DNA from 3 places in the Sporosarcina sp. Y352 genome. Region 2 is predicted to be linked to each of the others. Evidence: riboswitches for the same ligand, from Rfam matches in the RefSeq annotation. Region 2 holds a riboswitch; each other region holds the start of a gene.
What was found. A riboswitch is a leader RNA that binds a small molecule or an ion and turns the genes downstream of it on or off. The one in region 2 is predicted to bind S-adenosylmethionine.

Region 1 (4,860 bases), 150 kb from region 2:
ATTATAGATACTGATTATAATGATACAAAAACAGGGTAGCACAATAAATGTGCTACCCTGTTTAGATTTGATTGTCTTTACTCCATTCCTAGTGGATGGAGCCGCTATAGTCTATCGGATATAGACTAAGAGCATTCTTCTTATGCGATTGGCCCGCCTTTATACGTAATCTCTTCTGAAACCGAACCGAATTTCTTAAAGTTTTCACGGAACATAGATGCTAGTTCTTTTGCTTTAAGATCGTAAGCATTTCCATCTGCCCATGCATTGCGTGGGTTCAACACTTCTGTCGGAACGCCTTCAATCTCTGTAGGCATTGCAAGACCAAAAATGCTATTCATTTCTGTTTCAACATTATTTAGTTTACCAGCAAGTGCTGCACGAACCATTGCGCGTGTATACTTAAGATCCATACGCTTACCAACACCATATACGCCGCCAGTCCAACCTGTATTCACTAGGAATACTTGTGCGTCATGTTCATCAATCTTTTTCCCAAGCATTTCAGCATATACTGTCGCTGGAAGCGGAAGGAAAGGTGATCCGAAGCATGTCGAGAATGTTGCTTCAGGTGATGTGATACCACGTTCTGTTCCAGCAAGTTTCGAAGTGAAACCACTTAGGAAGTGGTACATTGCTTGCTCTTTCGTTAATTTGGAAATAGGGGGCAGTACGCCGAAAGCATCTGCAGTCAAGAAAATAATTGTTTTAGGATGACCTGCAACTGAAGGGTCAACGATGTTATCGATTGCTTGAATTGGATATGCTGCACGTGTATTTTCAGTCAAAGATCCATCATCGTAATTCGGAATGTTTGTTACTGGATCGATAACAACGTTTTCAAGAACTGATCCGAAACGAATTGCACCGAAAATTTCAGGTTCTTTTTCTTGAGATAAATTGATACATTTCGCGTAGCAACCACCTTCGATGTTAAAGACACCAGTGTCAGACCAACCGTGTTCATCGTCGCCGATTAATTTGCGGTTCGCGTCAGCTGAAAGTGTTGTTTTACCTGTTCCTGAAAGACCGAAGAACAAAGCGACATCGCCTTCTTCGCCGACGTTCGCAGAACAGTGCATCGGCATGATGCCATTCTCAGGTAGGAAGTAGTTCATGACAGAGAAGATTGCTTTTTTCATTTCACCAGCATATTCAGTACCACCAATGAGAACGATGCGTTTTTCCATAGACACAATAATGAACGTCTCGGAATTCGTACCGTCAACTGCAGGATCCGCTTTAAAAGAAGGAGCTGAAATGATAGTAAATTGCGCTTCGTGTTTCGAGAGCTCTACTTCAGTCGGGCGAATAAACAATTGATGGACGAATAGGTTATGCCAAGCAAATTCATTCACGACTTGAATGGATAGACGTGAAGCTGGATCTGCACCAGCGAATCCTTTGAAGACGAACAGTTCGTCTTTAACTTTTAAGTGTGTAAGCATTTTATTATATAATGAGTCAAATACATCAGATGAAATCGGACGGTTTACGCTGCCCCAATCGATTTTGTCTTTGGAGGACGCTTCCTCGACAATATATTTATCTTTAGGGGAACGACCTGTATACTTCCCTGTTTGAGCCGTGACTGCTCCATCGGAAGTCAGTTGAGCTTCTCCACGTGATATCGCTTTTTCAACAAGTTGTGGTACTGAAAGTTGAATTTTTATATTTTCACCGGAAAGAAGGTTATTTAGATCGTCGCTAATCTTTGCTGTAATCATAATTATGTACCGTCCTTTACTCATAGTCCCATATAATTGGGTGTCATGTCATCACATTTCTTAAATAGTATAACACATTAAGAATAATAATCTATATTAATCAAAATCTCAAGCAATTAGATGTAAAATCGGCAAAGAAATTTGACAGGGAACAAGTTTTTTCGTAGCATATATAGTTGAACGGATACTCTTATCCCGAGCTGGTGGAGGGGTCAGGCCCAATGAAACCCGGCAACCTGCAATGACTTATTTGTCTGCGCAAAGGTGCCAAACCTGTAGCAAGGCACAGTCCTTGTATGATAAGAGTGAAAGGTGCTTTTAAAATCATGCCTTTCCTCATGTATTAGTACGTGAGCGAAGGGCTTTTTAATTTGTTTAGCCCTTTATCCTCGTGTATAGAGCTCGCAGTGGCTTGTAGTCTTTCCTGAATCCGGGAGGACTCTACATGGGACATATGAGTACCGTATCAATCTCGTAGGATATAAGGAGGAAAAGACATGACTAACCGCCGACTGTTTACTTCAGAATCGGTAACTGAAGGACATCCAGACAAAATGTGCGACCAAATTTCAGATGCTATCCTTGATGCTATTTTGGAGGAAGATCCAAATGCACGCGTAGCATGTGAAACGACAATCACTACAGGACTGGTACTCGTAGCAGGTGAAATCACGACGACTACATATGTCGATATTCCAAAAGTTGTGCGCGAAACTGTTAAAGGAATTGGTTACGTTCGAGCGAAATACGGATTTGATTGGGAAACGTCTGCAGTTCTCACTGCGATCGATGAACAATCAGCCGATATTGCTGCGGGTGTTGACCAAGCACTTGAAGCGCGTGAAGGATTAATGACGGATGACGAACTTGAAGATATTGGAGCAGGCGACCAAGGTTTGATGTTTGGTTATGCTTGTAATGAGACACCAGAACTGATGCCATTACCAATCAGCTTAGCCCATAAACTATCCTTTAAACTTGCACAAGTACGTAAAGATGAAACACTTTCGTACCTAAGACCGGATGGGAAAACGCAAGTGACTGTAGAGTATGATGAAAATAATATACCGGTTAGAATTGATACGATTGTTATTTCAGCACAACATCATCCTGAAGTGACACTTGAGCAGATTCAAAGTGATATTAAGGAATTCGTTATTAATCCAGTTGTACCAACTAATCTAATTGATGAAGAAACAAAGTACTACATCAATCCGACTGGCCGATTTGTAATAGGTGGACCTCAAGGAGATGCGGGTCTGACTGGTCGTAAAATCATTGTTGATACGTATGGCGGTTATGCACGTCATGGCGGTGGGGCATTTTCGGGGAAAGATCCTACAAAAGTGGACCGCTCAGCTTCATACGCGGCTCGTTATGTTGCAAAAAACATCGTTGCAGCAGAACTTGCAGACCGCTGTGAAGTCCAGTTGGCTTATGCAATCGGTGTAGCTCAACCTGTATCGATTTCCATTGATACATTCGGAACAGGTACCGTTGAGGAGAGTAAACTCGTGGAACTGACACGTGAACTCTTTGACCTTCGTCCAGCAGGTATCATTAAAATGCTTAATCTCCGTCGTCCTATCTACAAGCAGACGGCAGCGTATGGTCACTTCGGCCGCACGGATGTTGATCTGCCATGGGAACAAACGGACAAAGCTGCAACATTGAAAGAACTAACAGGGAAATAATTATTGAAAATGCCGGAAGCAAGGACTCGTCCTTAGCTTCCGGCATTTTTTATCGTGTGTTATTATCCTTCAATAAAAAAAGCCGCCAATCAATGGCGGCAATACATCACTTTTGTAGACTCTTGTAATATTGCCCTTTTTCCGCGTATTCACGAACAATTCTTTCCATATCTGCACGGTCGTCTTCATTCAGTTCTCGAACAACTTTTGCCGGTGAACCGAGTGCTAACATATTCGGTGGAATCTTCTTACCGGGCGGTACTAGACTGCCCGCTCCAATAAATGCCCCCTCGCCGATTTCAGCCCCGTCTAGAATGATGGAGCCCATGCCAATCAGCGCACCTTTTTTTATAGTGCAGCTATGTAGAGTAACTTGGTGTCCAATCGAAACTTCGTCCTCAAGGATTAGTGGAGAGTGTGGGCTTTGATGTAGGCAGCACAAGTCTTGCACGTTCACTTTACGTCCGATAATTGTAGCTGAGACATCACCGCGAATCACAGTATTGAACCAGATTGACGATTCGGCACCAATTGTTACATCTCCAGAAATTGTTGTATAATCTGCAATGAATACGGATGGATCGATTACGGGTGTTTTATCTTTGTAGGGATAAATCATTCAACTCTCCTCATTTCTTTATGTAGTGTATAATTATCGTAACAAAGATTAGGATTTTATAGTAGGTTAAGAGTTAAACAATAGAAAGAAAATAATGTAATAGGTAAGGGGAAGATGACCGTGTGGAAATGGGAAGCGGAAGGACAGCCTAAAGCTGTCGTGGCGATCGTTCATAATGTGTACGAACATCATAGTAGAAATGCTTGGCTCATTCAGAAGCTTCGTAATAGTGGTTTCCATGTCGTGGCAGGTGATTTACCTGGACACGGAGTAGAAAGCCAAGGGAAAATCCACAACGAACAGGTTGATACATACACTAAATATGTGGAAAAGTTAATAGAGGTCGGTCTCGGTGATCATCTACCTTTTTTTATTATAGGACATGGAATGGGTGCGACGTTCGTCATGCGTCTTTTGCAAAGAAAGAAAATTGAGTGTGCAGGAGTTGTATTCAGCTCGCCTTGGTTGGCGCTGCGTCACCAACCGCCGAAATTTTCGAACGTACTGACTAAACTTTCATCTTCTACTAAGCTGGATCATGAAATTGATGTTGAAATGTTGACTCGTAACAGTGAGTTATATGAAGAAATACGGTCAGATGAGAATTATGGCACTGAAAGCACGGTATCTTGGTACAAAGAGTTACAGGCATTCATGAAATTGGTGGTACAGCACGAAGGAAACATGCATGATACTCCAGTTTTAATGCACATTGCAGAGGAAGATAAAATTACGGATACCTCCACTGTGAAGAAGTGGCTCATTAGGCAAGATTTATCTGAATTACAGTACAAGCAATGGAAGCATTTGTACCATGATA
Region 2 (4,860 bases):
TGGAAGGATATTTGAAAAATTTAGACGGCAGCGGGACGTATCGTTGGTTTTCGGTGAACCGGTTGAATTTAAAAACAAAAAAGTTCTTCCTGTAGCAAAGATCAATTATATCGTTGGCGGAGGAGGGGGTTATTCAGAAGAAACTGGAAACTCTTCGGTAGGCCAAGGAGAAGGAGGTGGGGGGCGTATTGCCATCCGACCTCTAGGGGTCTATGAAATAGATTCGGAAAAAGTTAAGTTTAGACCTATCATTGACCCTAAATTCACTTTAATACTCTTTTCTGTTTTCACATTGGGTCTAATTCGGTTATTGAAAAATGCTCGTTAAATATGTATTTGTTTAAGGGAGAATCATTATATGCTGTATCGCAGAAAAACGTACAAGATAGAACCGCCGATGTACGAAACGTTTACACAGTTTTTCCACACCTATTTGCTTCCGAATCAGCTGACGCATGGGGCGCAGCTGGTTGGACGGTGGGTTGATGAAGAACTGACGGAGATTATGGCATTATGGTCATACGATAGCAGAGCACATTATGAAACGGTGGATGCCGCCATCCGAGCTTCTGAAATGCATACACAAGCGCAAAGACATCGAAAAACATTCGGTTCGTTATATACCTCATCAAATGAAGAGTTTTTCACTTCGACAGGGGATTATGGGCAATCTAAACAGATTGTTGCTGTTAGTGGTTACATTGTAAATGAGGAAGGACAGGTATTGCTTGTACGGAACAATCACCGAAATGATACATATGAAATGCCGGGTGGACGAGTTGAGCCAGGTGAAACGTTAAAAGAAGCGGTTAAACGGGAAGTGCTAGAAGAAACAGGCATCTACGCTGAAATCGGTGACATGGTCGGCGTTTATCAAAATATCACGGCGGGCATCATCTGTATAGTTTTCCGTGGGAGAGTCATTACTGGTGTGCCGGCTGCACAGCCTCCTGAAACGATTGACGTACAATTTGTTGACTTTGATAAAGAACAAGTAGAAGACTGGATAAAACGCCCGCAATTCGTTTCTAGAGTGAAGGATGCCTTGAATAAAGAGACGATTGCCAATGAGGGTTATGAAGTGAGGCCATATCGATTGGTCGAGCGTTCATGAATAATCACTCTTGGGTTGGAAGTGAAAAGGACTTTATCGATGAACGGGATGTTCGGTGGGTTAATCGGATGGCAGTTGGTCGTTTTGGAGGCAATTCTTCAGCGGGACAAACCAAGAACGAGGATGGCTTTGTTATTTGGCAAAATGAGGATTGGGAATTCGCGGCTATTTTGGATGCACATAAAAGTGCCGAAAGTGCGAAACTTGTCATTGATACACTTGAACAGTTTAAAAGTGATTTTGTAGAGAATATAAACATAAAGGGTTTTCTTGATTTTAAATATTTGGAAGTAAAGCTCCTTGAGATTTTTCAATCCAAGAAGTTTTTGGACAAATGCAGGTGTGTCACAGGAGAAACGGCTTGTCTTATCGTAGTGAGGAAAGCTAATTATGTATGGTGGTTTTCCGTTGGAGATTGCCTAGTATACGTATTACATCCGGATCTGATTGCGCTGAACCAATTTCAACTCAACCAAAGGCAATTCTTCGAGTGGATTGGTCAGGTGAATACGTTTGAGCAAGCAGTACCATGCTACACTTCAGGAACAAGAGAATTGAGAAAAGGGAACAACCTTATTTTTTTGACGACTGACGGTTTGGTGGAATGCCCAGGTGAACCTTTTTCGAATCCATCAAATCTTGTTGCTGAGCTGAATGAAAAAAAACTCGATGAAGGTATTTCACAGTTGTTAACGGAAATTGAAAGACAAAATGTACGAGACAGTACAACAATTGTTGCATGGAATGTGGAAGTAGAAAAGGAAGGCAGCATCCCGAGCGATTATAGGGGATAAAGGAAGATTTAAAGCAAGCGCAGAACGCAGACTGAGTATAAATAAACTCCCGCGTCAGCATGACGCTGGCGCGAGGGTTCATCGTTTTACTTACTCATTTTCTTTTTCTTGCATTTGGATTCATACGTTCTCGCTTTGGTTTCAGGGAACTCAGTTCAGCAAACTCGCGAGCAATTTCTTCACTCATGTCACCAGGTTTTATTTTTTGGTTTTTCGGTGTCTGCGGTAACGAACGCGCATTGTTCCCGCCAGTTTTGTTGTCATCTCTCCCCATTGTAACAGCTCCTTTCATTTCAATAAGTACTTTGTTAAGGTGGCTTTATAAGAGGGATTTATCCGATGAAAATTTTTGCAATAGAAAAAGACCTTTTACAATAGTAAGTTAAGTAGTATAATGGAAGTTAATTAAATATTCTTATCAAGAGAAGCAGAGGGAATTGGCCCTGTGAAGCTTCAGCAACCTCTGACCTAGTCAGGAAGGTGCTACCTCCAACAAGATCAATTCTTGAGAGATAAGAGCTTAGAGCCTAAAAAGAACCCTCTTTTCTTATCATACAGAAAAAAGGGTTTTTTATATTTTAAAAAGGTAGGAAGTTATAAGGTTTTCAATATGAATTGCATCGAGTTGCAGGAGCCTACCGCTATTTAAAAAATCATACATATAAAATCGAAAAGGGGATACGACAAATGCCAATCAATATACCGAAACAATTACCGGCAGTAGAACTATTGAAGAAGGAAAAAATATTCGTGATGGATGAAGATCGTGCAACATCTCAAGATATACGTCCTATGACTATTGCAATTCTAAATTTAATGCCTGAGAAAGAAAGAACTGAGTTACAGCTACTACGATTGCTGGGAAATACACCGTTGCAAGTAAATGTTACATTTTTGAATACAGCAACACATGATTCGAAAAATGTTAGTAAAACACATCTAGATGCATACTATGCGACATTTGAACAAGTGAAACATCGCCGTTTCGATGGCTTGATCATTACCGGTGCACCTATTGAGCATTTGGAATTTGAAGATGTTAACTACTGGAAAGAATTAACGGCAATTATGGAATGGTCAAAATTAAATGTAACATCAGTTTTACATATTTGTTGGGGTGCTCAAGCAGCTCTTTATCATCATTATGGAATTGGAAAATTTGAATTGCCGAAAAAATGCTCAGGCGTTTTTACACATCGTTTATCCGATCCTACCATCAATCTTTCACGAGGCTTTAATGATGAATTCAGAGCGCCGCATTCACGTTATACGTCTGTCTCAATAGAAGAAATTGAAAATGATCCTCGTTTACTTCTACTCGCCAAGTCTGAAGATGCAGGAGCTTTCATAGTCCTTTCCAAAGACAACAAACATATTATGGTTACAGGTCATTTGGAATATGACGCGGATACACTTGCGGAGGAATATGCACGTGACCTTAAAAGAGGGGTAGACATTGAGATACCACAAAACTATTTTCCGAATGATGATCCCACTAAAGAACCTTTGAACACATGGCGCTCACATACTCATTTGCTTTTCTCTAATTGGCTTAATTATTATGTCTATCAAGAAACGCCTTATGTGTGGGAATAACTGTTTAATGACCTTTTTATCGTATAGTGCATAAGATAATACGACAAAGGGGGAAAAAGTGTGGGGTTGTTTATCAATGAAAAAGGGCATCCGAATGTCTTTAAAAATAATGAGGACATTAAAAATCAAAATCAAGAACACTTCAAAATAGACCCTTTAGCGGAATGGATGAAAGAACAGAAGGAAGCGACCGAAACAACCAACCGCCGGTTTAATATGATGGAGAACTTACTGAAACGACAAAGTAAAGCACAATCAAATCGAATGATATCAATCCATGAACAACTATCGGGATTAAAAGAAAATGATATCCGTCGTGAAAGTTTTGAGAAGGAAGCACAAAATTCGTTTTCGAAATTAGAAGATAAGAATCAAGTGCTTCTTGAGAGGTTTTGGAACCTGAGAAATTTGAATCAGGATTATAATTTGCAAGTAAAGGGTATAAGTCAATCAAATCAAGAAATTATAAAGCGCATTGAAATAATTACATCTGCAAACGAGGAAGTACTCTTTAAAATAAATGAGCAGATGAATCAGCAACAGCAATTATCTGACCAATTTTCGCAGCATAAGAACGTTCAAAAGGATGTAATCATAAGGTTGGACAACCAAGAGGGATTGTTGGAGAAGGTAGTAAGACAACTGGATAATCTCCGCTCTGCCCTTTACGAGCGAACATCCTTTTTAACAAGAAAAATAGAAGGCAGCTATAATACGACAACTTCGCGCGTTCCTAAAGTACTGAGCGGACAGGAACAAAATTCGACACGTTTCATGTTGAATCACAAGCAGGAAGAAAAAGAGGAAAATACTGAATGAACAGGTGACGCTCACTTGATTTGAATCCAAACATGGTAATTGATACAGAGAGAGCAGTCCAACAGTCATTTCACATGGCTATTGGATGTGCTCTCTTTTTAATAATTATACTTCAAGATACTTACATGTATAGGCGATAGGTAATAATGGAACACTTCCTCTATAGTGGAGGTGTGGTTTTGGATAAATTTTTAGAAGTGGATTTTTGGGAAATGATCATTAGGACAACGTCTGCATTTCTAGTCCTTCTTATACTTGCCCGGTTTTTAGGGAAAAAGCAAATTTCTCAGCTAACTTTTTTCCATTATGTTACCGGTATTACAATTGGGTCAATTGCAGCAGATATAGCAGGAGAATCTAGAACGCCATTTTTAAATGGGGTGATCTCAATGATCTGGTGGGCATTTTTGACAATGCTAATGAGTTATATTGCATTTAAATCTAAGAAAGCACGAATAATACTAGATGATCAGCCGACTATTGTCATATATGAAGGAAAACTCGTTGAAGAGTCAATGAAGAAATTACGTCTGCATT
Region 3 (4,860 bases), on a different contig from region 2:
TTCATAGCTTTCCAAGCGTACATCTGCCGGAATATCATCGGATTTCGTTTCACCAACAAGCGGGTTTAAAAATAAACCATCAACAATCTCCAAAGCTGTCTTTTGAATATATTCATGTGCTCTGTGAACCGGATTTCTTGTTTGGAAACCAACGACTGTTTTCCAGCCAAGCTCTTGGAACTTTTGTCTTGTTTCAATCGGGTCAAACAGATATTCCGAAAACTCATTCAATGGTCTCCGTTGAATCAGCGTTATCGTTCCACCAAGATAGACATTCGGACGTTCAAACAACTTCTTCACACCTGGATGCTCGCGGTCCGTCGTTTGATAGACCAATTCAGCCTCTACTTCCTTATCGGGCGTGAAAATATCAGTTACTTCGAGTACACCGTAAACGATTTCGTCTCTCACTAATTTCACAAAGTTGCCAATCGTAATTTTTTCCGCATTCTTTTCTGTTGTGGGCAATGTAATTGGAATGGTCCAAGGCTCACCCGTTGTTAACCTCATCGTATGGACGACGGAATTGTAGTCCGCTTCTGTTAGGAATCCACTTATAGGGCTATACGCCCCAGTACCAATCAAGTCTAGATCACTGCTAGCAATCTCATCTAATTCAACTGTTGCAGTTAACCCTTCCAATTGAAAATCTGGATTCCAGCGATTAATTAATGTACCACCGTGCGGTTGACTCAAGCTCATATTAATTTCCTCCATTTAAGTTGATTTTTTGGTGTAATCCACACTCTGTTTTCATTTGATTTGCCCACCGGCCAGATCTTGAGCCTGACGTTGTATCACTTGGCGACGTACAGGGTACGCAACCGATACTAGGAAATCCTTGATCATGAAGGGGATTATAGGGCAATTTATATTTATCAACATAATCCCAAATATCGGTCCACGTCCAATGAATCAATGGGCAAACTTTAACTGATTGGAACGTTTCATCCTTATTCACAAATTCGGTTAAACTTCTAGACGGTGATTGTTCTCGTCGTAGCCCAGATAACCAAGCAGTCGCATTGCTTAGTGCCTCTTGAAGTGGAACAACTTTCCTCATATGGCAACAACGGTCTGGTTGTCTTTCCCATAGTTTTTCTCCATGTGCATCAGCCTGTTCTTCAACCGTTAAGGCTGGCTTTTTCATTTCTATATCGAGCTGTGGATAACGCGTTTTGATGTCATCGATGAGGGTATACGTTTCTTGAAAATGAAGCCCTGTATCCAAAAACACCACTTTAGCAGTTGGTTTTGTTTTCGAAATCAAATCAAGCATTACAATTCCTTCTACACCAAAGCTACATGCATAGACAAGATCAGCATCATATTCGTCATAAGCCCATCTCAAAACATTTAAAGCACCCTTTGACTCGTCGTCAATGTTAAACGTTTCAGTAGGCTTAAACCATGTGTCATACGTCAGTTTCACCATAGAAACTTCTCCCCCCATAAAATTAATGATGTAACTTCTCTTTTTAAGACGAAGTTAACCATTCAATGGTTAAAGCCATCTATTGTTCATATGTTCGGAATTTTACATCCAATTAGAATTCCCGCTCTACTTATGATTGAAATTAACAATATCTTTATTAATCCTATCTGTCAAGTCGGTTTAAAGGTATTCTATTCCTACAATATCAAGAAGTTACATATCTATTGGTTTTTTCAGATATATTTATTTTCGTTTAAATAATTTACGATGACTTTAACTGATTCTTCAACGCTTAGCTTATTTGTATCAATAGTGATTTCTGGGTCAACAGGTACGTCATAAGGAGCATCGATTCCTGTGAAATTTTTCAACTCTCCCAATCTGGCTTTCTTGTAGAGTCCTTTTGTATCGCGTTCTTCACATGTTTCTAAACTAGCCTTCACGTAAACTTCGATAAATTCATTTGGTTCGACGAGGTCACGCACTGTATCCCGATCTTCCTTGTATGGAGAAATGAACGCTGTTAACGTGAACAATCCTGCATCAATCATTAGTTTTGAGACTTCACCGATTCTACGAATATTTTCCGTGCGGTCATCTGGACTAAACCCTAAATTCTTATTTAAACCATGCCGAACATTATCCCCATCCAACCGATAGGTATGAATACCTTTTTTATGTAACGCTGTTTCTAACGCTACTGAAATCGTCGACTTTCCTGACCCTGAAAGTCCTGTAAACCATAGAATTGCACTTTTATGCCCCTTAGCTTCTTGGCGATTCTCTTTTGTTACCTCTGATTCGTGCCAAACGATATTTGTAGATTCTGTCATTATTTTCTCCCCCATTTTCTCTATTTAATTTACAAAAAAAGACAACTTTTAAGCCGATACAAATAATCGATTAAAAGATGCCTTTAGTTGTCTAATTAGCATGTATTCTATTGTGTGGAAAATAAAAAACCACTTCTTAATAGTGCAAGAAGAGGTTAATTAATCGAACAAAAAATTCTCTTCTTATCTTCTAAACTTTCGTTTAATGGAATTGGCACAGTACTAAACAGTCTGTTGCCGAGGTTTCATTGGGCCAGTCCCTCAACCTCTCTGGATAAGATATGAACTATTAAGTTGAGACCAATATTACATTATGAAAAAGACATTGTCAATGACTTATCAGATAATAAATTAAAGTCTATTGGTTTAATTGGTTTTAAATATCCTTCTTGTGTAGATAACAAAAAAACTATCTATTTTTCATTTAAAGTTCTCAAAGAATACACGTATGACATCAGCTCCACCTATAAAGGTACCTAATGTACCTCCTAGGTTTGTGAGGACGACAACCAATAAGACTCGTGTTACCCTATTTGCCCAAAAACCTTTAATCGAAAATACATCTTCAGATAATCTTTCGAAATCGCCAACGCTTGGTCTACGGAAAAATGCCTGAACAATTCCGGATACCCACCCCGCTGCAATCAATGGATGTAGGGTTGTTATAGGAGCCGAAACAAAGGCAGCCAAAATGGCTAGTGGATGTCCCAGTGCCGCAGCCGCACCAATTGCCGAAAGACTACCCGTCCACAATATCCAACTTAGCGCTTGGTCAAAACCCGCTGAAGGATTTGAAATAAAAGTATATGCAATTATAGAAAGAAGGAGCACTGGAATTGCCCACCCAATAATTTTAGGTAGTTTTGATTTGACGGGCGTTTGCGATAATGCTTGTAAATCATGCTCATTATGAATTTCCTTGGTAATCCCTGGAATATGTGCTGCTCCTAAAACAGCCACTACTTTTTTCCCCGGTGCATCTTTAATTTTCTGTGCTAAATACTGATCACGTTCATCAATTAAAGGCTCCTTTAGTTTCGGAAAAGTTTCTGTGAAATCGTTTAATACAGCATTTAAAGTGTCTTTTGATTTCATTTTTTCTAGGTCTTCTTCAGAAATGCTTTCTTTGCTGAATATACTATAGACGACCGACGTGAGAAGTTGGCTTTTCCCCATGAAACCGATGTTGCCCCAAATTCTGGAGAACGTTATTTGAATATTACGATCGGCGAGCACAAGTTCTGCACCAACTTCTTTTGCCGATTCAATCCCCTGAATCATTTCCTGCCCAGGCTTTATATTAAATTGTTTTGCTAAACGGTTTTGAAAGGAGGAAATTGCCAGATTCATTAAAAGTAAAGATGCTTTCTTTTCTTTTATTACCTTAAAAATATCTGTCTCCTTCCACTTGCTTCCTTCCATGATAGATTGATAACGTTGTTCATCCAATTCAATACAAACCGAATCAGGTCTCTCTCTGTCGATTACTTCTTTTACCTGATCTGCACTTTGCTTTGAAACGTGGGCTGTTCCAATAAGAATTAATTCTTTTCCATCTAAATTTATTCTCGTAATATTTTCTTCTTGCATGAACAAACATCCTTTGTAGAACTAATTTCTTATTAGTAACCTCAATCCAGTGATCACCAAAAGACGGTCTAATATTAATAATGAATCAGTTTGAAACAAAATTCAATTATATTTCATTATTAATTAAATATGAGTCATTCCACCAAGGAAAAATCGTTAGATAGAATATGTGAAATCCTTTGGCTAGACTTGCTTTAAAAAATTTTGCGTTCCTTCGTCTTTAGGATATACAAAGATTTCTTGTGGGTGTTCCCTCATCAAGAATAACCCCGCCATCTTCATCTAAACGCCCACAATCACCGAGCGTAATTCCATTATTCACAACTGTATCACGATCTTCTTCATTCAGATATTCTGCGAAGATAATGTATGAACGGCACAACGGAAATTAATTAAAACGACAAAAAAACACCTATTACGACCATAGTGTCATAAAAGATGTCCTTATAGTTATTCGACATTCAACAAGAACTTTCTCGTTCTTTCCTCTTTAGTCATTTGAAATATTTCTGCCGATGTTCCTTGTTCAATAATTAAGCCTTCATCCATAAATACAATCCTATCAGCTACATCTTTGGCAAAATTCATTTCATGTGTCACTATAACCATTGTCATTCCTTCAGAAGCCAGCTCTTTAATTACTTGCAGTACCTCCCGTACAAGTTCGGGGTCAAGAGCGGAAGTAGGTTCATCAAAAAGCATGACAAGCGGATTTAAAGCGAGCGACCTAGCAATTGCTACTCTTTGCTGTTGTCCGCCCGAAAGTTGCGCTGGATAGTGGTTACAACGATCACCCAGTCCTACTTTAATTAGAAGTGCTTCAGCCAACTTTCTTGCTTCATTTCGTTTAGTTCCATGAATGACAATGGGCCCTTCCATGACATTTTCAATTGCAGTTTTATGGGGAAATAGATTAAACGATTGGAAGACAAATCCAGTCTTTTTTCTTAACTCTCGAATGTTTTTTTTTCGTTTACGTTCTAATTTCCCGCCTGCAAGCAC

Region 1: another riboswitch for S-adenosylmethionine. It lies ahead of metK (methionine adenosyltransferase); the one in region 2 lies ahead of metA (homoserine O-acetyltransferase MetA).
Region 3: another riboswitch for S-adenosylmethionine. It lies ahead of cysC (adenylyl-sulfate kinase); the one in region 2 lies ahead of metA (homoserine O-acetyltransferase MetA).

The regions. Positions count from the first base shown of each region.
Region 1 is NZ_JBXCJE010000001.1:543,939-548,798, reverse strand. It holds gene pckA (phosphoenolpyruvate carboxykinase (ATP)) at 141-1,727, opposite strand; SAM riboswitch class I at 1,915-2,033, shown strand; gene metK (methionine adenosyltransferase) at 2,225-3,421, shown strand; gene AC1TO6_RS02825 (gamma carbonic anhydrase) at 3,528-4,040, opposite strand; gene AC1TO6_RS02820 (alpha/beta hydrolase) at 4,155-4,860, shown strand, end outside.
Region 2 is NZ_JBXCJE010000001.1:391,869-396,728, reverse strand. It holds gene AC1TO6_RS02075 (spore germination protein GerW family protein) at 1-328, shown strand, start outside; gene AC1TO6_RS02070 (NUDIX domain-containing protein) at 359-1,114, shown strand; gene AC1TO6_RS02065 (PP2C family serine/threonine-protein phosphatase) at 1,111-1,908, shown strand; gene AC1TO6_RS02060 (hypothetical protein) at 2,003-2,182, opposite strand; SAM riboswitch class I at 2,321-2,427, shown strand; gene metA (homoserine O-acetyltransferase MetA) at 2,596-3,504, shown strand; gene AC1TO6_RS02050 (hypothetical protein) at 3,565-4,323, shown strand; gene AC1TO6_RS02045 (YetF domain-containing protein) at 4,503-4,860, shown strand, end outside.
Region 3 is NZ_JBXCJE010000003.1:51,854-56,713, forward strand. It holds gene sat (sulfate adenylyltransferase) at 1-702, opposite strand, end outside; gene AC1TO6_RS05775 (phosphoadenylyl-sulfate reductase) at 704-1,435, opposite strand; gene cysC (adenylyl-sulfate kinase) at 1,669-2,268, opposite strand; SAM riboswitch class I at 2,449-2,549, opposite strand; gene AC1TO6_RS05785 (TraB/GumN family protein) at 2,689-3,858, opposite strand; gene AC1TO6_RS05790 (amino acid ABC transporter ATP-binding protein) at 4,309-4,860, opposite strand, start outside.